3 regions of the Streptomyces sp. NPDC057474 genome follow, and region 1 is predicted to be linked to each of the others. Evidence: riboswitches for the same ligand, from Rfam matches in the RefSeq annotation. Region 1 holds a riboswitch; each other region holds the start of a gene.

Evidence for each region. Region 1 has a riboswitch for cyclic di-AMP ahead of ACFU53_RS18015 (transglycosylase family protein). Riboswitches for the same ligand answer to the same signal wherever they lie in the genome.
Region 2: another riboswitch for cyclic di-AMP. It lies ahead of ACFU53_RS21880 (NlpC/P60 family protein); the one in region 1 lies ahead of ACFU53_RS18015 (transglycosylase family protein).
Region 3: another riboswitch for cyclic di-AMP. It lies ahead of ACFU53_RS32955 (transglycosylase SLT domain-containing protein); the one in region 1 lies ahead of ACFU53_RS18015 (transglycosylase family protein).

Annotation. Positions count from the first base shown of each region.
Region 1 covers NZ_JBHVDX010000055.1:13,476-20,874, forward strand. The annotation lists gene ACFU53_RS18000 (DUF501 domain-containing protein) at 1-345, opposite strand, end outside; gene ACFU53_RS18005 (septum formation initiator family protein) at 403-885, opposite strand; gene eno (phosphopyruvate hydratase) at 1,033-2,313, opposite strand; gene ACFU53_RS18015 (transglycosylase family protein) at 2,796-3,512, opposite strand; cyclic di-AMP (ydaO/yuaA leader) riboswitch at 3,517-3,716, opposite strand; gene ACFU53_RS18020 (transglycosylase family protein) at 3,899-4,954, opposite strand; gene ACFU53_RS18025 (cytochrome P450) at 5,149-6,456, opposite strand; gene ACFU53_RS18030 (hypothetical protein) at 6,453-6,998, opposite strand; gene ACFU53_RS18035 (nucleoside triphosphate pyrophosphohydrolase) at 7,008-7,399, opposite strand, start outside.
Region 2 covers NZ_JBHVDX010000075.1:15,347-22,745, reverse strand. The annotation lists gene ACFU53_RS21895 (lipase family alpha/beta hydrolase) at 1-505, shown strand, start outside; gene ACFU53_RS21890 (M23 family metallopeptidase) at 906-2,492, shown strand; gene pcrA (DNA helicase PcrA) at 2,591-5,101, opposite strand; cyclic di-AMP (ydaO/yuaA leader) riboswitch at 5,341-5,514, shown strand; gene ACFU53_RS21880 (NlpC/P60 family protein) at 5,523-6,722, shown strand; gene ACFU53_RS21875 (hypothetical protein) at 6,752-7,105, opposite strand.
Region 3 covers NZ_JBHVDX010000157.1:9,337-16,735, forward strand. The annotation lists gene ACFU53_RS32935 (outer membrane lipoprotein carrier protein LolA) at 1-584, opposite strand, end outside; gene ACFU53_RS32940 (hypothetical protein) at 807-929, opposite strand; gene ACFU53_RS32945 (hypothetical protein) at 926-1,129, opposite strand; gene ACFU53_RS32950 (polyprenyl synthetase family protein) at 1,338-2,348, opposite strand; cyclic di-AMP (ydaO/yuaA leader) riboswitch at 3,059-3,267, shown strand; gene ACFU53_RS32955 (transglycosylase SLT domain-containing protein) at 3,272-4,045, shown strand; gene ACFU53_RS32960 (Cof-type HAD-IIB family hydrolase) at 4,124-4,930, opposite strand; gene ACFU53_RS32965 (NAD(P)-binding domain-containing protein) at 5,209-6,411, opposite strand; gene ACFU53_RS32970 (ATP-grasp domain-containing protein) at 6,519-7,399, opposite strand, start outside.

The DNA of each region.
Region 1 (7,399 bases):
CTCGATCTCGTCGCGGCGGGCGATGTAGTCCTCGTGCGCGGCCCGGTACGCGGCGGCCAGCTCGGGGTCCGTCGCCAGCCGCTCCGTCATCTCCTTCATCACGCCGTTCGCCTCCAGCGTGCCGATCGCGGAGGCGGCGCGCGGGCACGTCAGGTAGTACGTCGTGGGGAAGGGCGTGCCGTCCGGGAGGCGCGGCGCCGTCTCGACGACATCCGGCTGCCCGCAGGGGCAGCGGTGCGCGATCGCGCGCAGCCCGCGCGGCGGGCGCCCGAGCTGCTGCTGGAAGGCCTCGACATCGGCGTCGGTCGGCTCGGTGCGCGGGGTGGGCGGCGGAGGGGTCTGCATAACCTGCTACTCAAGTCCTCGGTGTGGCTCATCGGTTCACGGTCACGGGGTGGCCGTTCAGCTGTCGGCGGCGTCGGCCTTGTCGACCCCGTCCCAGACATTGGTGTACCAGGGGCGGTCGGCCGCCCCCTGCGTCGTACGGGACTGCTTCGCCGCGTCCGGGTCGATCATGGTGTAGCCGGTCTCGCCCGGCATCACATAGTGCAGCCGCTCCCGGATGCGCTGCTCGGCGTACGCGTCGTCCTGCCAGCGCGCCTTGAGGTCGCGCAACTCCTCGACCCGCTCGCGCGCCTCCTGGCGCTGCCGCTGCGAGTCGGCGATCTCGGCGCGCTGGGAGACGTACTGCCTTATGGGATAGGCGAGCGCCACGATCATCGAGCAGAGGACGAGGGCGAGCAGCGCGGCCCGGCCGGTCAGCCGGGAGCGGCGGGCCTGGCGCTTGGTCTGGGAGCGGTAGACCCGGGCCGCCGTCTGCTCACCGAGCACCTTCAGCCGGGTCGCGGTGGAGAAACGGTCCCGGTCCCGGTCCTTCACGGCCATGTCCCGCTTCCCCTTCTTCTCCTGCGCGTACGTGTCTCCCACGTGCGTACGTCCCCGCACACGGTACGGGACCGGTACGGGGACGTACGTACGACTGGCTCAGGCTTGGCCCTATAACGGCTCAGCTGACGGCTCTCAGCTGACGGCTCAGCCCTTGAAGCGGGGGAAGGCGGAGCGGCCGGCGTACACCGCGGCGTCGTCGAGGATCTCCTCGATGCGCAGCAGCTGGTTGTACTTGGCGACGCGGTCCGAGCGGGCCGGGGCGCCGGTCTTGATCTGACCGCAGTTCACGGCGACGGCGAGGTCGGCGATGGTGACGTCCTCGGTCTCGCCGGAGCGGTGGGACATCATGCACTTGAAGCCGTTGCGCTGGGCCATCTCGACGGCGTCCAGGGTCTCGGTCAGCGAGCCGATCTGGTTGACCTTGACGAGCAGGGCGTTGGCCGAGCCCTCCTCGATGCCGCGGGCGAGGCGCTCCGGGTTGGTGACGAAGAGGTCGTCGCCGACGATCTGGACCTTGTCGCCCAGCTTCTCGGTGATGGCGTTCCAGCCGGCCCAGTCGTCCTCGAACAGCGGGTCCTCGATGGAGACGAGCGGGTACGCCTCGACGAGCTCGGCGTAGTACTCCGTCATCTCGGCGGCGGAGCGCTCCTTGCCCTCGAAGGTGTAGACGCCGTCCTTGTAGAACTCGGAGGCGGCGACGTCCAGCGCGAGGGCGATCTGCTCGCCGGGGGTGTAACCGGCCTCCTTGACGGCCTCGAGAATGAGGTCGAGGGCGGCGCGGTTGGACTCCAGGTTCGGGGCGAAGCCGCCCTCGTCGCCGAGGCCGGTGGACAGGCCCTTGGTCTTCAGCACCTTCTTGAGGGTGTGGTAGACCTCGGCGCCCCAGCGCAGGGCCTCGGAGAAGGACTCCGCGCCGATGGGCGCGATCATGAACTCCTGGATGTCCACGTTGGAGTCGGCGTGCGAGCCGCCGTTCAGGATGTTCATCATCGGAACGGGCAGCAGGTGCGCGTTCGGGCCGCCCAGGTACCGGAAGAGCGGGAGGTCGCTGGCCTCGGAGGCGGCGTGGGCGACGGCGAGGGAGACGCCGAGGATGGCGTTGGCGCCGAGGGAGCCCTTGTTGTCGGTGGCGTCCAGGTCGAACATCGCCTGGTCGATCAGGCGCTGCTCGGTGGCGTCGTAGCCGACGAGCTCCGGGCCGATCTGCTCGATCACGGCGAGGACGGCCTTCTCGACGCCCTTGCCGAGATAGCGGTTGGGGTCGCCGTCACGGAGCTCGATGGCTTCGAAGGCACCCGTGGAGGCGCCGGACGGAACGGCGGCACGACCCGTGCTGCCGTCGTCGAGGCCGACCTCGACCTCGACCGTGGGGTTGCCTCGGGAGTCCAGGATTTCCCGGGCTACGACGACGTCGATGGACGGCACGAGCATCTCCTTCATGGGATGTGACGCTGGAAGTGCGGGGCCCACGGGCCCTGCGACTAGAGCCTAACCGCCCCCGGGCCGTCAGCAGCCGACCGACCGTCCCGTGGACAGAGAGACGGTACCTATTGTTCCAGGTCGGAACAAAGGGGGGTGGGCGAGAAAGTGAACAGAAGGAGGAACGGAAGGAGAGGCGGAAGGAGAGCAGAAGGAGAGGCAGAAGGAGGGAGCGGCCCGGGGAGACGGGCAAAGAAAAGCCCCGCCCCGGTGCGTACGGGGGAATGCGCACCGGGGCGGGGAGCCCGTGGGGACGGGGGGACGGCCCTCACGAGGTCTTCACTATGGAGGACACGGATGTGAGCGGGCTGTGGTTCAGCTGGGGAGCGGCCTGATTTTTCGGCCCAGCTGAACCTGCCCCGCCTGCCCGGCCGTGGGGGCGGCCGTGGGGATGGCAGGCGTCCGGCGGCCGTCGCGATCGCCGTGGGTCAGCTCAGGTGGAGCTGCTGGCCCGGGTAGATGAAGTCGGCGTCGTCGATGATGTCCTTGTTCAGCTCGAAGAGCTTCTCCCAGCCACCCTTGACGTTCTTCTCCTCGGCGATGGCGCTGAGGGTGTCACCGCTGACGACCTTGTACTCGCCGTCGCCCTTCTTGACCTTCTTGCCGGTGGGGGTCTCGACGGTGGCGCGCTCGGAGGAGCGGGAGGCGCGGGTCTCCTGGGTGCTCTTCTCGGTGCTCTCCTGGGTGCTCTTCTGCGAGGAGGAGCCGGAGTTCGAGCTGGAGGAGCTGGAGTTCGAGTTACCGCTGGAGGCGGCGGCGCCGTCGTACGAGGCGCCGGACAGGCCGACGCCGCAGACCGGCCAGGCACCCTTGCCCTGGCCCGCGAGGACCTTCTCGGCGACCGCGATCTGCTGGGCCTTGCTCGCCTGGTTGGCGGTGGAGGCGTACTGCGTACCGCCGAAGGCGGCCCAGGTGGAGGCGGAGAACTGCAGACCGCCGTAGTAGCCGTTGCCGGTGTTGATGGACCAGTTCCCGCCGGACTCGCACTGGGCGACGGCGTCCCACTCGGAGGCGGTGGCGGCGGAGGCGCTGCCGGCGGCCATCAGCGGGGCGGCGATGGCCGCGGCACCGGTGACACCGGCGACGGCGATGGCACGAGCCGCCTTGGACGGGCGACGGTGCTTGCCCTTGCTGGAAAACAGCATGGAGTGATCCCCTCACCGACGCCTGCGAGGTGAGCTGTCGGGTTCGGGCCGGTTGAGTTGCCCGGCCGCGCACGCTCGCCTTTCGGCTGACGTTGCGCGGCTTCACCCCAAGCCGGTTCCGGACGCACGCCCCCGAAGGGCCGCAACTGCCGGACCCGGCACTTACCTTGGGTCCCCCGCTCCTGCCTACGGCGCTTGACGCGACGACTGTTCCTTGCGGTCGCTGGCAGGATTCGGCGTGCCGACCGCAAGAGCCCGCTGTGGCGAGCGGTCACGACCGTAAACAGGTGATTGCCCGAATTTCAAAGACGATCAGGGGGTCTGTGATTCATCTCCCACATAGATCAAAACGGGCATTCAGGGGCGAACCGTGACCCGAACTGCCGCTACTTTTCGCCCGTTTCGGCACCGACTTCGAGGGTCTGACCGGGAAGGATAAGGTCCGGGTCAGTTCCGACCGTGACCTCGTTCTCGGCGTACAGCTCCCGCCACCCGCCATCCAGGCCGAGCGAGTTCACGATGCGCGTCAGATTGTCGCCCGCACGGACGGTGTACGCGCCGTCCGCGACCTCTCGCGCCGCGTCGCCGTCACGGGAGGCGTGACGGCCGGAGGGCGTGGAGTCGACGCGGGAGCCGTCGGCCGCGTCCGTGCCCGCGTCGGCGTCAGCGTCCGCATCGGCACCCTCGTCGGCACTGGTGCCTCGATGGCGGCCGGTGCCGCTTTCACTGTCATCGGCAGCCGAAGAGCTGTCGCTCTGTGCTGACTTGTCCGAGTTGGCGCTGCCGGAGTCCGTGGTGTCGTCCGAGTCGGTGCCGGTTTCGGCCTTGGTGGAACCTTCGAAGACACCAGGGGACGATTCCGGCGATTCTGATGTTTCGGACGATTCGCTCGACCTGCCGGCTCCACCGGAGCCGGTGGAGCCGGTCGAATCGGCGGACTTGGCCGAGTCTGTCGACTCGGCCTCGTCGGTGGAAGTGGATGAATCAGACGAACCGGACGAGTCAGATGAACTGCCCGACCCCGCCGAGCCGTCCGCGACGCCCGTGTCCACGTCGGCGGAACCGGAGTCGCCGCCGAGATTGTGGAGCAGTCCGCAGGTGGACCAGACACCGACGCCCTGGTCGGCGAGCACCTTCTCGGCCACCGCTATCTGCTGGGAACGGCTGGCCTGGTCGGCGGTTGTCGCGTAGTCGAGGCCGCCGTACTTCTCCCAGTTCGCCTGGGTCAGCTGGAGGCCGCCGTAGCGCCCGTTCCCGGTGTCCGCGCTCCAGGAGGCGCCGCTCTCGCACTCCGCCACCTGGTCCCAGGTGGTTCCGCTGGCCGCACTCGCGCCGGTGGCGCCGAGGAGTGGGATCGCGATGGCCGAGCCGGTCACGCCGGCCGCGACGAGGAGGGCCGGAGCCTGACGGGGGCGACGGTGACGACCGTTCCCGGAGAGCATGCGGTTGCCTTTCACACGACAGCAGGGGCCTGTGCGACGGGTGTGGTGACCCCTTCGCACTGACGTGTGAACGTATCGGCAGTCGATCAGTTGTCACAAGTTAATGCAGCACAGATCACGTGAAGATCACAGAGTTGAGGGAGTGTCATCTTCTGCCGCGGAATGGGGTACTGCTACGGGCCGCCCGGGTACTGCTACGGACCGCTTACGGGCCGCTCCTGCGGGGTGAATTGCACCGGAAGCGTGCGCAATCCACGCATGATGAGCCCTCCTCGCCACCTCAAATCGGCTGAATCCACTGCAAGTCGCAGATCGGGGAGGCGGGTGAGGAGCGTCGCCAGCGCGGTCTGGCCTTCGAGGCGGGCGAGTGGGGCGCCCAGGCAGTAGTGGATGCCATGGCCGTAGCCGAGGTGCTGGTTGTCGCGGCGGGAGAGGTCGAGGGTGTCGGGGTCGTCGAAGCGGGCCGGGTCGCGGTCGGCCGCCGCGAGTACGACGAGGACGGGGTCGCCGGGGGCGATGTCCTGCCCGCCGATGGTGAGGGGTTGGGTCGCGAAGCGCCAGGTGGCCAGCTCGACGGGGCCGTCGTAGCGGAGGAGTTCCTCGACGCCGGTTTCGAGCAGCGCGGTCTCCTGGGCGTCGAGGGAGGCCTGGAGACGGGCGCGCTGCTCGGGATGGGTGAGAAGGGCGTACGTGCCGTTCCCGATGAGGTTGACGGTCGTCTCGAACCCGGCGAACAGCAGGATGAACGCCATCGCCGCGGCCTCGTTCTCGGTGAGGTGCTCACCGTGGTCGGAGGCGCGGATGAGCGCGGAGATGAGGTCCTCGCCGGGGGCGGGGTGCTCGGTGAGGCCTTCTCGCTTGCGGCGGATGAGGTCGCCAAGATAGCCGCGCATCTTCTTCACCGACCGCGCGACACCGCCACGCGGGCCGCCGCCGTGCCGGATCATCATCCCCGCCCAGTCCCTGAAGTCGTCCTGATCCTCCCGGGGGACGCCGAGCATGTCGCAGATCGCGTAGATGGGGAGGGGGAAGGCGAACTCGTGGATGAGATCGGCTTCGCCCTTGTCCGCGAACTGGTCGATGAGGTGATCGGTCAGCTCTTGGACCCGGGAGGCGAACTCGGCGACCCGGCGAGGAGTGAACGCCTTGGAGACGAGGCGGCGGAGACGGGTGTGATCCGGCGGATCGATGTTCAGCAGATGCGTCATCAACTCGGCCTTGCGCTCACCGGGGATACCCGTCTTCCCCTTGGCGTGCGCGGGCTCGTCGTGATGCGCCGGGTTCTTGGAGAGACGTCCGTCGGCGAGGGCCTGCTTGGCATCGGTGTAGCGGGTGACCAGCCAGGCCTCCACACCACTGGGGAGGCGTGTCCGGTGGACGGGGGCGTGGTCTCGGAGCCAGGCGTACGCCGGGTAGGGGTCGGTGGCGAACTCCCAAGTGAAGAGATCGGGCGCGCCGGTTCCCGGGGAGGTGGCGGGGGTGGATGCGGGCTGGTTGGTCACTCGTCGACGGTATCTGGCCTTTCCGGGGCCTCCGCCTCCGTCCCCGGTACTCGGTCAGGCAGGAGCACGACGCGGCCGCTCGCGGGGTCGAAGCCCAGTACCGGACAGTCGTCGGCGCCCTCCGGGCACATCAGGACCGGCTTGCCGAGGCGGTGACCGATGGAGCGCAGGAAGCCGCAGAACGCGTCGAGCCGGTCCTGGCCCTGCAGCTCCAGCAGGGCCACGTCGAAGTCGATCTCCTCGTCCGAGTAGAAGCGGAAGATCGCCAGCATGTCCTCCGTCGGCCAGACCCTCAACTGGGGGCATTCGGCGTCGAGTGGCCGCGCCAGTATGCGCACGGCTCTCGGCAGCGCCGACGTCGTGGTGCCTTCGATGTACTCGTGCCTCCAGCCGCTCCGTGCGACGAGATCGAGGAGCGCTTGCCAGTCCTCCGCCGAGGCGTCCAAGACGTGTAGGTCAGGCAGCGAACCCATCAGCTCAAGGTCGAAGTTCTCCTTCACGTCGTCCCAGAACAGGTCCGGGGTCCCGTCGGTCGTCCGCATTCCAGCGAGTCAGGCCTCGTCGCTCTCCTCGTCGGTGTCCTCGTCCGTCTTCGCCTTCGCCTTCGCCCCTGTGCCCACCCCTTCCACGGCGCGGATCGCGTCCCGGTACGCGCGGGCCGCCGCGCGTAGTGCCGCCTCCGGGTCGATGCCCTCGGACTCGGCGTGGGCGGCGAGGGTGAGAAGTTCGTAGCCGATGTCGTCGCCGGGGGGTATCGGGACGTCGAGCCCTGCGGTGCGGACGCGGGAGGAGAGCTTGGCGGCCAGGGCCAGGCCGGGCTGGCCGAGGGGTACGCCGTCGGTGACCGACTCGCGTTGCTTCTCGACTGCCTTGGTGCGGAGCCAGTGCGCCTTGACTTCCTCCGGCGTCGTGGCCGTCGCGTCGCCGAAGACGTGGGGGTGGC
Region 2 (7,399 bases), on a different contig from region 1:
CGCCGCCGAGTTGCTCGGTCGGCACATCGAGGACATCTGCGAGCGCACGGGCCAGGATCAGGTGGACGTCGTCGGGCACAGCCTCGGCGGACTGATAGCGCGGTACTACGTGCAGCGGCTCGGAGGTGACCACCGCGTCCGTACGCTCGTCACGCTCGGCACCCCACACGGCGGCACCCGGGTCGCGCCTCTGGCGGACGCGCACCCGATCGTCCGTCAGATGCGGCCGGGCTCGCAGGTGCTGGAGGAGTTGCGGGAGCCGGCTCCGGGCTGCCGCACCCACTTCGTGGCGTTCTGGAGCGACCTCGACCACGTGATGGATCCTCTGGAGACGGCCTGTGTCGACCACGCGGACCTGATGGCGCAGAACATCCGGGTCACCGGCATCGGCCACCTCGCCCTGCCTGTACACCCCGCCGTCGCCACCGGAATACGGCAGGCCCTCGACACCTCGCGGACGGGAGCCCGCACCACCGCCCGCCCCAGCGACCTGACCGTGGCGTGAGCCCGCAACCGCCGACGACCGCACAGTGACGCTCGACACAGGCCGGCGAAACAGGGGCATATAGCAATAAACGCGGCGCACACCCACGCGCCCCCTCCGCGCGCCCGATTCGCGACACCCTCCCCGACGGCGACAACGCGCCCCACCCTGGGTACACCGGCACCCGGCGAAACGCCTCACCCCCGTCGGCGCGGGCGTCCCACAGCCCCCACGCAGCGATCCACTATCGAACAAACTTCGAACGCAAAGCCAAAGTCATGCCCGCAGACCGCCGAAAGACGCTCGAATGCCCGTTTCCTGCGCGCGCGAAACCCGTTGAAGATTGTCGCGCCCGCATACCGCCGGGTACAGTCACCGCACTGCTCTGCCAGCCCCTGTCGTCGAGGCGAAAGAGAAGTTGGTGAACGATCGTCACCCGTCGGGGACCGCAACACCCCCGGCTCCGGCTCCGGAAGCCGACCCGGCGCACTACGCGTCGTACGGCCACCAGGAAGCCACCTACGGCGACTTCACCACGTACGGCGATTACTCCGCCACTGGTTTCGACTCCGGCACCGGCGCCCACGCGACCGCCACCGGTACCTTCGCGACCGACCCCCTCTTCGGCGACCTGCCGGGCAATGACACCGGCTCCGGCTCCTACGACGCCTCGCAGTGGTCGACGGGCAGCCACCAGACGCTGAACTACGACCCGTACGCCGCGCACCACCAGGCCGCGTACGACACGGGCAGTTACGAAACGACGTCCTGGTCGGCCGGTTACGAAAACCTCTCCCAGGTCCCGACGCAGTCGACGGGCCCCGATGCGAGCGGGCAGTGGGACGCGAACGGCTGGATGCAGGCCGAACAGTCCGACGAGGCGGACCAGTTGGGGCAGGCCGACCAGACCCAGCAGTGGGTCGGCACCCAGCACTTCGACACGGGCGCGTTCGACGCCACCCAGTGGAACAGCGACGGCACTCCGGTCGGCGACGAGCACGGCGACTCCGCCTCCGAGTCGTACGACGCACACGAGCACCCGCAGACCGTAGTGGTGGATCTCTCCGCCGAGGCCGTGGACTTCGCGCAGCAGGCGACCGCCACCTTCGAGCAGATCGCCCCGTACGACCAGGACCAACACCTCCCCGCGGACGGCGAGTTCGAGGCCGACGGCGCGGACCGCGCCTCGCTCCTCGACGGCGAGGAGGAGGTCACCCCGGCGGCCACCAGGAGCGCGAGTCCCGGCCGGGCGGCCACCCGCGCGGCCTCGCGATCGCGTCGGAAGGCTCCGGCCAAACGTTCCGCCCTGCTGACCGTGGCCGTTCCGTCGGCCTGCGTCATGGGTGTCGCGGGGATCGCGGCGGCCTCGGTCGGCGCCACGTCGGACGACACGGAGACGACGGCTTCCGTCAAGTCGGACGACGCCACCGCCGTGAAGCCGTCCACCGCCAACAACCAGCTCGACACCCAGCTGGCGAGCCTCTCCGCCGAGGCCGACGACTTCGCCGACCGGGCCAGCCGGACGCAGGAGCGCATCGACCTCAAGGCCCAGCAGGAGCTGGAGCAGAAGAAGGCGGCGGCCGACGCGGCCCGCAAGGAGCGACTGCGGCCGAAGTTTGCACTGCCGGTCGCCCGGCACGGACTCAGCGCCTACTACGGACAGTCCGGCGTCAACTGGATGTCCCTGCACACCGGCATAGACTTCCCCGTCTCGTACGGCACCCCGGTGATGGCCGCGACCGACGGCACCGTGCGCACCCAGTGGAACAGCGCCTACGGCAACATGGTCATCGTGACCGCCAAGGACGGCACCGAGACCTGGTACTGCCACCTCTCCACGTACAAGGTCGCCTCCGGTACGACCGTCAAGGCCGGCGACGCCATCGCCTACTCCGGCAACTCGGGCAACTCGACCGGCCCGCACCTGCACTTCGAGGTCCACCCGGCGGGCGGCTCCGCCATAGACCCCCTGCCGTGGCTGCGCAGCCACGGGCTGGACCCGACGTAACAGACCCCGTGACGGACAGCGAAACGAAGACCGGGCCCCTGCTCAGCAGGGGCCCGAGTCATTTCATCGCGGCCGTGACGCTCGCCGCGTAGAGCTCGCTACAGCTTCTCCACCGGCGCGTACCGCAGCAGCAGCCGCTTCGGCTTGGTGTCGCCGAAGTCGATCGTCGCCTCCGCGTTCGCGCCCGTGCCGTTGACGCCGACGACCGTGCCGAGGCCGAACTGGTCGTGGGTGACACGGTCGCCCACGGCGAGCGAGACCACCGGCTTCTCGTCGGTGCGGCGGGTCGCGAAGCCGGACCCGCCGGAGGCCGAGGAACGGGAGCGGGACGAGGACAGTGAGGACGCGATCCCGGCGGCCGGGCCCGAGGACACCGGGGCGGAGGCGCCCGTGCGCTTCCACTCCAGATGGGTGGCCGGGATCTCCTCCAGGAAGCGGGACGGCGGATTGTACGAGGGCTGGCCCCAGGCGCTGCGGAGCGTGGACCGGGTGAGGTAGAGCCGTTCACGCGCGCGGGTGATGCCGACGTACGCAAGACGACGCTCCTCCTCCAGCTCCTTGGTCTGACCGAGGGCGCGCATGTGCGGGAAGACGCCGTCCTCCATGCCGGTCAGGAAGACGACCGGGAACTCCAGGCCCTTCGCGGTGTGGAGGGTCATGAGCGTGATGACGCCTGAGCCGTCCTCCTCCTCGTCCGGGATCTGGTCGGAGTCGGCGACCAGTGCCACCCGCTCCAGGAAGGCGGGGAGCCCGGCGGGCGTCGCAGCCGCCGCCTCGCCCTCACCCTCTGCGGCCCCGGACTCCTGCTCGAACTCCAGGGCGACGGCGGCGAGTTCCTGGAGGTTCTCGATGCGGGTCTCGTCCTGCGGGTCGGTGGAGGCCTGCAACTCGGCCAGATAGCCGGTGCGTTCGAGGACCGCCTCCAGGATGGTCGCGGGTCCGGCGCCGGACTCGACGATGGTCCGCAGGTCCTCCATCAGCGTGGTGAACCGCTTGACGGCGTTCGTCGACCGAGCCGCCATGCCGTACGCCTCGTCGACACGCTTCAGCGCCTGCGGGAAGCTGATCTTCTCGCGCTGCGAGAGGGCGTCGATCATCGCCTCCGCGCGGTCACCGATGCCGCGCTTGGGCACGTTGAGGATACGGCGCAGCGGGACCGAATCCTCCGGGTTGGCCAGGACGCGCAGATATGCGAGGACGTCCCGGACTTCTTTGCGCTCGTAGAAACGGACGCCACCGACGACCTTGTAGGGCAGGCCGACGCGGATGAAGACCTCTTCGAAGACACGGGACTGGGCGTTCGTACGGTAGAAGACGGCGACGTCTCCGGCCTTCGCGTCGCCCGCGTCCGTCAGTCGGTCTATCTCGTCGGCGACGAACTGGGCCTCGTCGTGCTCGGTGTCGGCGACATAGCCGGTGATCTGCGCACCCGCGCCCGCGTTGGTCCACAGGTTCTTGGGGCGGCGGGACTCGTTGCGCTCGATGACCGCGTTGGCCGCGCTCAGGATGGTCTGGGTGGAGCGGTAGTTCTGCTCCAGCAGGATCGTCGTCGCGTCCGGGTAGTCCTCCTCGAACTGGAGGATGTTGCGGATGGTCGCGCCGCGGAAGGCGTAGATCGACTGGTCGGCGTCACCCACGACGCAGAGCTCGGCGGGGGGTACGTCCCACTCGGTGGGCGGAACGTCGACCGAGTGCTCGGAGGTGCCGACCAACTCTCTGACCAGGGCGTACTGGGCGTGGTTGGTGTCCTGGTACTCGTCGACGAGGACGTGGCGGAAGCGGCGGCGGTAGTGCTCGGCGACGTCCGGGAAGGCGCGCAGCAGATTGACCGTCGTCATGATCAGGTCGTCGAAGTCGAGCGCGTTCGCCTCGCGGAGACGGGACTGGTACATCGCGTAGGCCTGGGCGAGGGTCTTCTCGAAGCCGTCGGCGGCCTGGGCGGCGAAGTCCTCCTCGTCGATCAGCTCGTTCTTGAGGTTCGAGATCTTGGCGCTGAAGGACTTGGGCGGGAAACGCTTCGGATCGAGGTCCAGATCACGGCAGACGAGCGCCATCAGCCGCTTGCTGTCGGCGGCGTCGTAGATCGAGAAGGAGGACGTGAAGCCGAGCTTCTTCGACTCGCGCCGGAGGATCCGTACGCACGCGCTGTGGAAGGTCATGACCCACATCGCTTTGGCGCGCGGTCCGACGAGTTGCTCGACGCGCTCCTTCATCTCGCCCGCGGCCTTGTTGGTGAAGGTGATCGCGAGGATCTGGCCCGGGTGGACATTCCGCTCGCCGAGCAGGTGTGCGATGCGGTGGGTGAGCACACGGGTCTTGCCGGAGCCGGCGCCGGCCACGATGAGCAGGGGCGAGCCCGCGTGGACCACGGCCGCGCGCTGGTTCTCGTTCAGCCCGTCCAGGAGCGCCGCCGCGTCGAGGGCGGGGCGGGGGGCGCCGTCGCGGTAGTACGCGTCCCGGTCCGGTGGCACGTCGAACTTCCCGCCGAACAGATCGTCCGGAAGCGGCTCCGGTACGTGATCGTCCTCGGGTGGCGGCGGGGGTTCCTCCGCGCGGCCGCGCGGGGCCTGGAGGTCCGCCAGGAAGCTGTCGTCAAAGAGGCTGCTCATCGCTCTCCGAGTCTAGGCGCCCCCACTGACAGCGGGAGGCCACCCCGGGAAGTCCACCTTCACCACTCACCGCGATCACCCCACAACGATGAGCGATCGAGAATACCGCCTGCCGTGCCGAAGAGGCTAAGGTCACGAAAACGTATCGGGCATATCGACCATCAACCTTCACACGGGCCACACGAGTTGGCTAGCGTTTCGCTAGGCCGTACGACCCAACCGGCGAACGTCGCCGGGCCGCACGGCCTCCGCCGAGTCCGGTACGCCTCCCGTGGCAGCCGGAGCCGGGGACCCACCGACCTCTGGGGTGAATCGACCCGACCGCCGCAGGCGGCAAGGGTCGTAGGGCAAACCTTCCGAAGCTTGCGCCCGAACCCGACAGCTAACTCGGTAGGCGGACTACGGAAGGAGACGCCGAACCATGGCGCCGCACCGCAAGCCGCGTCCTGCCGGAACGCGCGTGGGCATACGCACCCCTGCTCTCGCCACGGCCGCCCTCACCTCCGTGGCCCTGCTCTCCCAGACGGCCACAGCCGCCCCGTCGACCGACGACAAGCCGAGCCTGGAGGAAGTCGAGAAGAAGGTCGACGACCTCTACCGCCAGGCCGGTTCGGCGACCGAGAGCTACAACGCGGCCAAGGAGAAAACGACCAAGCAGAAGAAGAAGGTCGACACCCTCCTCGACGACGTCGCCAAGCGTACGGAGAAGCTCAACGGGGCGCGGGAGGAACTGGGTTCGTTCGCCGCGGCCCAGTACCGCACGGGCGCGGCCGCCCCCAACCAGGCCTCGCTGCTCCTGGCGGACAACCCACAGGACTACTTCGACCAGAACCAGCTGATGGACCGGTTGACGGGCCGTCAGAAGGACACCGTCGACGCGTACGTCACCCAGCAGGCCGAGGCGACGGAGCAGCGCCAGGAGGCGAGCGACAGCCTCGAACAGCTCACCGAGTCACAGAACGCCCTCAAGACCAGCAAGGCCAAGGTCCAGGCGAAGCTCGCCGAGGCCCGCGAACTGCTCTCCACCCTCACCGCCGAGGAGAAGGCCCGGCTCGCCGCGATCGAACAGCGCGAGCAGGAGGAGGCCGACCGCAAGGCGGAGGAGCTCGCGCGACAGCAGGCGGCGCAGACGACGACCCAGGAGACCCAAGGAGCCCAGAGCACCCAGAGCACCCAGGGAACCCAGGGAACCCGGGAGGAGACCTCCACCGGCTCGGAGACGTCCACCGAGACCGCCGCTCCGGCCGAGGACTCCACCTACGCCTCGAAGGCCGCCAAGGCCCTGACCTTCGCCCGCGCACAGATCGGCAAGCCGTACGTCTGGGGCGCCACCGGCCCCGGCTCCTACGACTGCTCCGGCCTCACCCAGGCCGCCTGGAAGGCCGCCGGCGTCGACCTCCCCCGCATCACCTACGACCAGGCCACCGCCGGCACCACCGTCTCCCTCGCCAACGCCAGACCCGGTGACCTCGTCTTCTTCTACGACAACATCGGCCATGTCGGCCTCTACATCGGCAACGGCATGATGATCCACGCCCCGAAGCCGGGCGCGTACGTCCGCGAGGAGTCGGTGTTCTACGACGGGGAGTCGTCGATCCACAGCGTGGTGCGGCCGGCGTAACGGCACGGTTCGCGGAGGGGCGCGAGCCCTCAGGTCCAGAGCACCGCGATGAAGATGTTCGCGGTGGTCAGCGCGCCCACCAGGCCGAACAGCGGCTTCTCCACCGCCTCCTCGTCCCGTTTCACGTAGACCAGCCCAAGGATCACGATCAGCAGTGCCAGCTTGACGCCGATCTTGATGTTGTTGACGGGCTGGTCGTCGGCCTGGTTGAGGCCGACGAGGAGCACGCCCGTGACGAGCATGGTGAGGGCGCCGTGAAGCATGGCGGGGACGAAGCGGGCGGTGCCCTGGCCCATGGCCTTCATCTGGGTGAGGAAGCCGCCCAGGAGGGAGGCGATGCCGATGATGTGGAGGGCGACGAGGATGTGGATGAGTACGTCCATGCGCGGAGCCTAATGAGAGACCCGTACTCCGACGGGACCGGGGCGGGCACAGCAAGTTCACCGGGGGCACTGAGGGTGGCGCTTCGGGACGTCCGACGCTGTGATGATCTTGCGTATATGCGCCGCATAGCACCGCCGCACCCCCGACCGGTCCGAAATGGCCGCATCGGTCATCGCACAGCGTGAAGTCGGCGGCGCCAGGGCGGGATCACGGTCACATACGGTCACCTCATGGTCGGTGCACGCCACTTCCGTACAACGCGTTACCGTGCCGTCACAGCCAGGTTTAGCGTC
Region 3 (7,399 bases), on a different contig from region 1:
CCCTTGCCGCCCTCACCCTCGCGGTCCTTGCCCTCACCGGCGTCGGTCGCGTGGTACACCTCGTTCGAGGCGCTGTCGTAGGCCCACAGGTCGTCGCCGTTGTGGATGACGCTGTACTCGGCGGCGTCGTCCAGCAGCGACAGCTTCTGCTTGTCCGGGCCGTCGGTGGCGACCCGCAACGTGTGGGTGCCGGAGGCGAGTTCGAGGAGCTTGGCGGAGGGGTCGGCGGCCGATCCGCCGTCGCCCCCGGAGGGCGCCTGCGAGGCGAGGCCGCCCGCGAGACCGCCCAGGTCGGGCAGGCCCAGATCCGTGGTGATCTTCACCGTGCCGGACACCTGCTCTACGTCCGAAGCGGCGATCTTCTCGATGAGTTCCTGCGCGCTGATCTTCGGCAGATCGGGGTCACCGGAGCCGGCGAAGGCCGGGACGAGCCCGATGGTCGCGGCCGCCACGCCCAGCACGGTGACCGGGACGACGTACCGCGCGGCCTTGCGTCGCCGTGCCGAGCGCATCTCCTCGGCCTCGGCCGCGAGCGCGGCGGCGTCGCCGGACCGGGCGCTGTCGTCGGTTTCGTACGGTGCCATGTGTGCCTTACCTCCGTCGTCGGCGGCGGCGTCTACTCGGAGCCGCCATTCTCACCCGAATCGGTGAGGAGTGGTGATACCCATCTGACCAAATCGGCCAGAGAGAAGCGTCAGACTCCGGGCTCAACTCGACGTACTGCTACGGGATGACACAGCGAGGCGACACCTCCCCCCAACCCGTAGGGGTCGTCAGGGGGAGGCGCCGTCGATCGAACTGGCGCTCTAGCGATTGACGAACACGTAGTCCGCCTTGTGCGGGACGCCGCCGACGGTGTTGAGCCGGAGGATCTCGGCGGTGTTCGCCGGCAGCCCCCGGCGCTTGGAGGCTTGACCGGGTACCGTCATCCGAACGGGTGGCTGCGCTGCTTGTCGGTGCCGCGCCGTCCTTGTCCCCCACGGCGGGCCCGCCCGGCGCCGGCGCCGCCGAAGAGGTCGCCGTCGGCGTTCCCACCTTGCTGCACCGCGATCTCCTGCCCGCCCCCGCGGCTTCCGCTGTCCGCGACCGCCGGGATCACGGCGGCGGCGACACCGGCCGCGGTGGCCACCGCGATGCCGGAGAAGATCAGACCCTCACCACGCGATTGCCACCGCGATTACCACGCGATGCTTATGCAACGAAAGACCCCGCGATTCCGTTTTCTCCCCGTAACGCAGCCAACGCCCCCTGCATCAGCTTCCGGGCGTTGATTGATCGGGCCCGTCCGGCGATTGCGGACGAGCCCGGGAGTCGACGGTGCCTAACCGGCGCGGCGCCTAACCGGCGCGGTGCACCACCGCGTCGCACAGCTCCACGAGCGCCGCCTTCGCGTCGCATTCCGGCAGCGGTGCCAGTACGGCCCGCGCCTCCTCCGCGTAGCGGATCGTGTCGCGGCGGGCCTGCTCCAGCGCGGGGTGGACACGCAGCCGGGCCAGCGCCTCGGCGTGGCGCGCGTCGTCGGTGAGGTCGGAGTCGAGCAGTTCACAGAGGGCGATGTCGTCCGGCAGCCCCAGCCGCCCCGCGTGCTCGCGCAGCCGCAGCACCGGCATGGTCGGCACACCCTCACGGAGATCCGTGCCGGGGGTCTTGCCGGACTCGTGCGAGTCGGAGGCGATGTCGAGGACGTCGTCCGCGAGCTGGAAGGCGACGCCGAGCCGCTCCCCGTACTGGGTCAGCACGTCGACCACGGTCTCATCGGCGCCCGCCATCAGCGCGCCGAGCCGCCCGGCGACCGCGACCAGCGACCCGGTCTTGCCGCCCAGCACGTCGAGGTAGTGCTCGATCGGGTCGCGTCCGTCGCGCGGCCCCGCGGTCTCCAGGATCTGTCCGGTGACCAGCCGTTCGAAGGCCTCCGCCTGGATGCGGACGGCGTCAGGACCGAGGTCGGCGAGGACGTGCGAGGCGCGGGCGAAGAGGAAGTCACCGGTCAGCACGGCCAGGGAGTTGTCCCAGCGGGCGTTCGCGCTCGGCACGCCCCGGCGCACCTCGGCCTCGTCCATCACGTCGTCGTGGTACAGCGTGGCCAGATGCGTCAGCTCGACCACCACCGCCGAGGGCACGACACCCGGCGCGTACGGGTCACCGAACTGCGCCGCGAGCATCACCAGCAGCGGCCGGAACCGCTTGCCGCCCGCGCGCAGCAGATGCTGGGCGGCCTCCTGGATGAACGGGACCTCGCTCTTGGTCGCCTCGAGCAGACCCTCCTCGACGGCCGCCATTCCGGCCTGGACATCGGCTTCGAGAGCCTGGTCCCGCGCGCTCAGCCCAAACGGCTCGACGACGGTCACGAGGGTTCTCCTGTCTGCTGACGTCTACTGACGGTCACACGGTCGGTCTAGGTCGCTCTCACGGTCGATGACAAAGTTTGTCGATCTGTCGCTGTCATCACCCGAGTCAGCGTATCCGGTCACCTTTCGATCACCACGAGCGCCCACGGCTTCGCCCCGAGTGGTAGGGGACCGCCGCTCCACATTCTTGATCAACTGATACGCGCCCATACCCACCGACGCGCGTGCCGCACCCGCCCGCGACGGTCGGCCCCGAGTACCCGGCCCACCCCCGGAGACGCCTCCGCGCTCCGCGGTCGGCCGAAACCGCGCCCACGCGTCCACCGTTTCCCGCTCACGCACGGCCCCCTCGCACCTCCCGGGCACACCCTCCCACCCCTCCCGCGCACGCCCCCTCCACCCCTCCCGCACACCCCCTCCACCCGGCCCGAGTTGACCGATTTGCCGCTTACTCTGCACTTCACCCGACTTCTCCCGTGAGTTGGGTCACCCGCATCCCGCATGGCACCCCCGCCCCACTCCGGCGACTTTCCCTTTGCGGTAGGCAAGTTGAGTCGCGAGCCGTGCCCGGAACCGGGGTCGAATCGCAGCAAACTCAAGGTCAACTGGACCAAACCGCCAAACCGGGACTTGTTCCCGTCGTGTGCTCTCGCATACGTTCACACCCCGTCCGGACGGACCGCCGAATCCTGCCGCCGCCCCGGACTCCCCATCCATCACCACTCATCCACGTACGGCAGGAGCGGGGGACCCAGGCAAGCCGCCGGTCCGAATTTCCCCACCGGACCGGCTAGGGGTGAAGCCACGCGCAGTACGCCCAGCGGACGCGGCACGCACAGCGACCGCCGGGACGACGCGCGCGGCCGGGCATCTCCAGCCCGAACCCGACAGCTCACCTCGCAGGCGACGGAGAGGAATCCGCCATGCCCGCAGGCAAACACCGCCGCCCCAGAAGCAACGCGTTGACCCGTGGCATCGTCGCCGCCGGAACGGGCGGGGCCGCACTGGCCCTCCCGCTCACGGTCGCCACGACCGCGAACGCCGCCACCCCGACCCAGGCCGTCACCTCCGTACAGTCGGCCCCGCAGTCCGCGCCGGCCGCGGCGCAGGCCAAGTCCACGACCTACACCGTGGTCTCCGGTGACACGCTCTCCGCCATCGCGCGGAAGCACCACACGAAGGGCGGCTGGCAGCGGCTCTACAAGGACAACCGCGCGGCCATCGGCGACAACCCGGCACTGATCCGCCCGGGCCTGAAGCTGACGCTGAAGGGGACGAAGTCGTCCACGGCCCCTGAGTCGTCGACCACGAAGTCCTCCGCGAGCGACACGGCGTCCAAGACCGCCACGGCCACGCAGGCGTCGGTCACGACGTACGCGAACAACCTCGACGGCTGGATCCGCGAGTCGCTGGACATCATGGCGCAAAAGGGAATTCCCGGAACGTACGACGGGATCCACCGCAACATCATGCGCGAGTCGTCGGGCAACCCGCAGGCCATCAACAACTGGGACTCCAACGCCGCCGCGGGCACCCCGTCGAAGGGCCTCCTCCAGGTCATCGACCCGACGTTCGCCGCGTACCACGTGTCCGGCACCCCGTACGACCCCTACGACCCGGTCGCGAACATCACGGCGGCATGCAACTACGCCGCCGATCGGTACGGTTCGATCGACAACGTCTTCGGGGCGTACTGAGCCTCCGGCTCCCCCTTCTTCACCCTGTTCCCCTGGGCCGGCGGGCCCAGGGGAACAGTTGTTCAATGGGGCGGCCGCTCAGGGGAAGAGCTTCTCCAGCACCACCGCGATGCCGTCGTCCTCGTTCGAGAGGGTCACCTCGTCGGCGACGGCCTTGAGTTCGGGGTGGGCGTTGGCCATGGCGACCCCGTGCGCGGCCCAGTCGAACATCGGGATGTCGTTGGGCATGTCACCGAAGGCGATGGTGCGGTCCGGGGTCAGTCCGAGATGGTCGGCGGCCAGGGCGAGGCCCGTCGCCTTGGTGATGCCGCATGGCTGGAGTTCGACGGTGCCGGGCCCCGACATGGTGACCGTCGCCAGCGAACCGACCGCCATCCGCGCCGCCGAGGCCAACTCGTCGTCGGACAGATAGGGATGGCGCAGCAGCACCTTGCTGATCGGCTCGCACCACAGGTCGTCCCGGCGCGGCACCCGTACGGCGGGCAGCGTGGGGTGCGGCATGAGGTAGCCGGGCTCGATCAGGGTGAGGCCGTCGACCCCGTCCTGGTCGACGGCGGCGTACACCTGTCCGACTTCCGCCTCGATCTTGCCGAGCGCGGTCTCGGCGAGTTCTCTGTCCAGGGTGACGGACCAGAGCAGCCGGTCCGCGCCGTGGTCGTACAACTGCGCGCCCTGTCCGCACACCGCGAGCCCCCTGCTGCCGAGGTCCTCCAGCAGCGGGCGCACTCTCGGCGCCGGCCGTCCCGTCACCACGAGGTGCTGAGCACCGGCCTCCGTGGCCCGCGCCAGCGCGGCGAGGGACCGGTCGGAGAGGGTGTCGTCACTGCGCAGGAGCGTTCCGTCCAGGTCAGTGGCGATGAGTGAATATGCGGTGGGTGCGGCCATGATCAGAGAATACGGATGCGGCGCCCCATCGGTTCGACGCGAACCGGACGACGTCCGGCATCCCGACAGCCCCACCACACCCCAACGTCAACATCCCTTTCCCGAACCGCCGTTCAGTGGTGCTTCACCGACGGGTACTCAACCGCCGCCGCTCAGGGGCAGCGCCGTCAGGGGCGCGGGGCTGTATCGGCATGCGGCTCCGCCGCGTGGGCGCGAACAACCCCACGCACCCACACCCCGCGACGCACCGCCCTGCGCGAGCTCATCCCGGAACCGGCTCACCCGTGCGCCGCCGCAAGATGCCGAGCCAGCCGAGGCGAGGCGAACTCCGTCCCGCACACGAACCGCATCACCGGCCCGTACGACGCCGCCGCCGGCAACCCCGTGAAGTACAACCCCGGTATCGACGACCGGAACCCGGCACCGAGCACCGGCGTACCCCGGCTCACCAGCAGCTCCGTACGGAGTTCGTGCCCCAGGAACCCCATCGCCCCGAGGTCGACGCGGTACCCGGTCGCCGCGATGACATGGTCCGCGGCCACCTCCTCGATACGGCCCTCGTGTCCCTGAAGGGCCAGCAGGGGACGCCCGTCGATGACGCCGGCCCGCACGACCCGCTCCACCTCCCGCACCTCGACCCGCCCCTCGAACCGCTCCCGCAGCCACCACGCGCCGAGCGGCCCGAGCACCCGGCGGACCAGGAAGTGCCGGGTGGCCGCGGGCAGGTACCGGTACGGGTGCGGGTAATAGGTGAGCACGTACAGCGACCAGGCCCGCCCGAACGGCGACTCGGGGCGCAGCCGTGGCTGGTTCCACGGGGGCGCGCCGAAGGCCACCGCGCCCCGGCCGCGCGCCACCACACGCACCCGCGCGCCGGCCTCGGCCGCCAGTACCGCCGTCTCCAGGGCGGACTGCCCCGCGCCCACGACGATCAGTTCCCTGTCCTTGAACCGGCTCAGCTCGGGGTGCTGTGAGCTGTGGGAGACAGGCCCCGTGGGGGCGGGTCCGTCCACGGCCGCACCCGCCAGCTCGGCCGGCAGATGCGCCAGCCCGAACAGCCCGCTCGCCACGACGACGGCCCGTGCCGCGAACAACTCCCCCGAGTCCAGCTTCAGTTCGAAGCCGCCCCCCGTGCTCCGGTCCACGGACACCACCCGCACCCGCTCCAACTCGGGCACGAGCCGCTGCTGAAACCACTCCCCGTACGAGATGAAGGTCTCGACGGGAATGATGTCCTCGTCCGTCACCAGCCGCCGGATCCCTGCCGCGTCGCAGTAGTCGGCCAGGGTGTGACCGCGCTGCGGGGCGTCGATGTTCGACGCCGCCGGGGTCGACTTCAGAAGCATCCCGGCGGGCATGTTGTCCCGCCAGCTCACCATGGGTTCGCCGAAGACGCGGACCGGAATGCCACGCGCCCGCAGATGGGCGGCGGTGGACAGACCGAACGGCCCGGCACCGATGACTGCTACCGGTTGAATCACGAAGTCCCTCCCCAGGACGCGTTATGCCTACTTCGTGTTGTTCTGTGCGACTTTCGTGTTCACGTATGGTCGCTCACCGCATGGGCGCCCGGCTAGGGCGCACATGGCTAGGGGCGCACATGGGCATTGCCGAGACGGTTGCTCCGCCACAGGTGATACAGATGCTTCGCGCCCGGCCGCACGAAGCGCGCGAGCATCGTGAGGAACGGCAGCGGATCGTCACCCGCGAGCCACGCCAGCTCCGTACCGCTCGCGCGAGCCGGCGCGTGCGGCGTGCTGTACCCGCTGCGCCGGTAGGCGAGCAGGGCCGGCAGATCGATGTTCTCCACGATGTACCGGCGCCCGGCGAGCTGTTCCCCCTCCGGCACCGGACGTCCGGTCAGATCGAGGTGCATGGCGCGTACGACGTCGATCCCAGCCTCGTTCTCGAAGAGCCGGAACTGCGCGCCCATCCGCGGATTGAAGTCGAGCAGCTTGTACCGCCCGTCCCGCCGGTCGAACCTCAGATCGAGGTCGATGATCCCGGTGAACCCGATCTGTTTGATGAACCGCGCGGCGATGTCCGCGAGTTCGGGGTTGTCGACGACATACGCGTTCGCCGTCATCCCCGCGTGCGGCGGCCACGACCGCACCTTCACCCCGGTGAACATCGCGAGCGGCGTCGAGTCCGCGTCGAAGTACGCGTGCACGATCCAGTCCTCGGCGTCCTCCCGGGGCAGGTACTCCTGGAGAATCACCCCGGGCCGCTCACCCCATCCGCGGGCCAGCCGCAGCAGGCCCTCCCGGTCGGCGATGCGTGTCGTCCCGTTCACCGCGGGCCGGCGACGCCGCTCGAACGCCTCCCTGTTCTTGGCCACCACGGGGAAGCGGGCCCGTTCCGCGAACCGTTCGACCTCCTCGTACGACTGCGGGAACGAGCTCACGGGGCTGGAGATGCCGTGCTCCACGCACAGTTCGTGGAGCCCCTGCTTGCTGGCGAGCCGCCGAG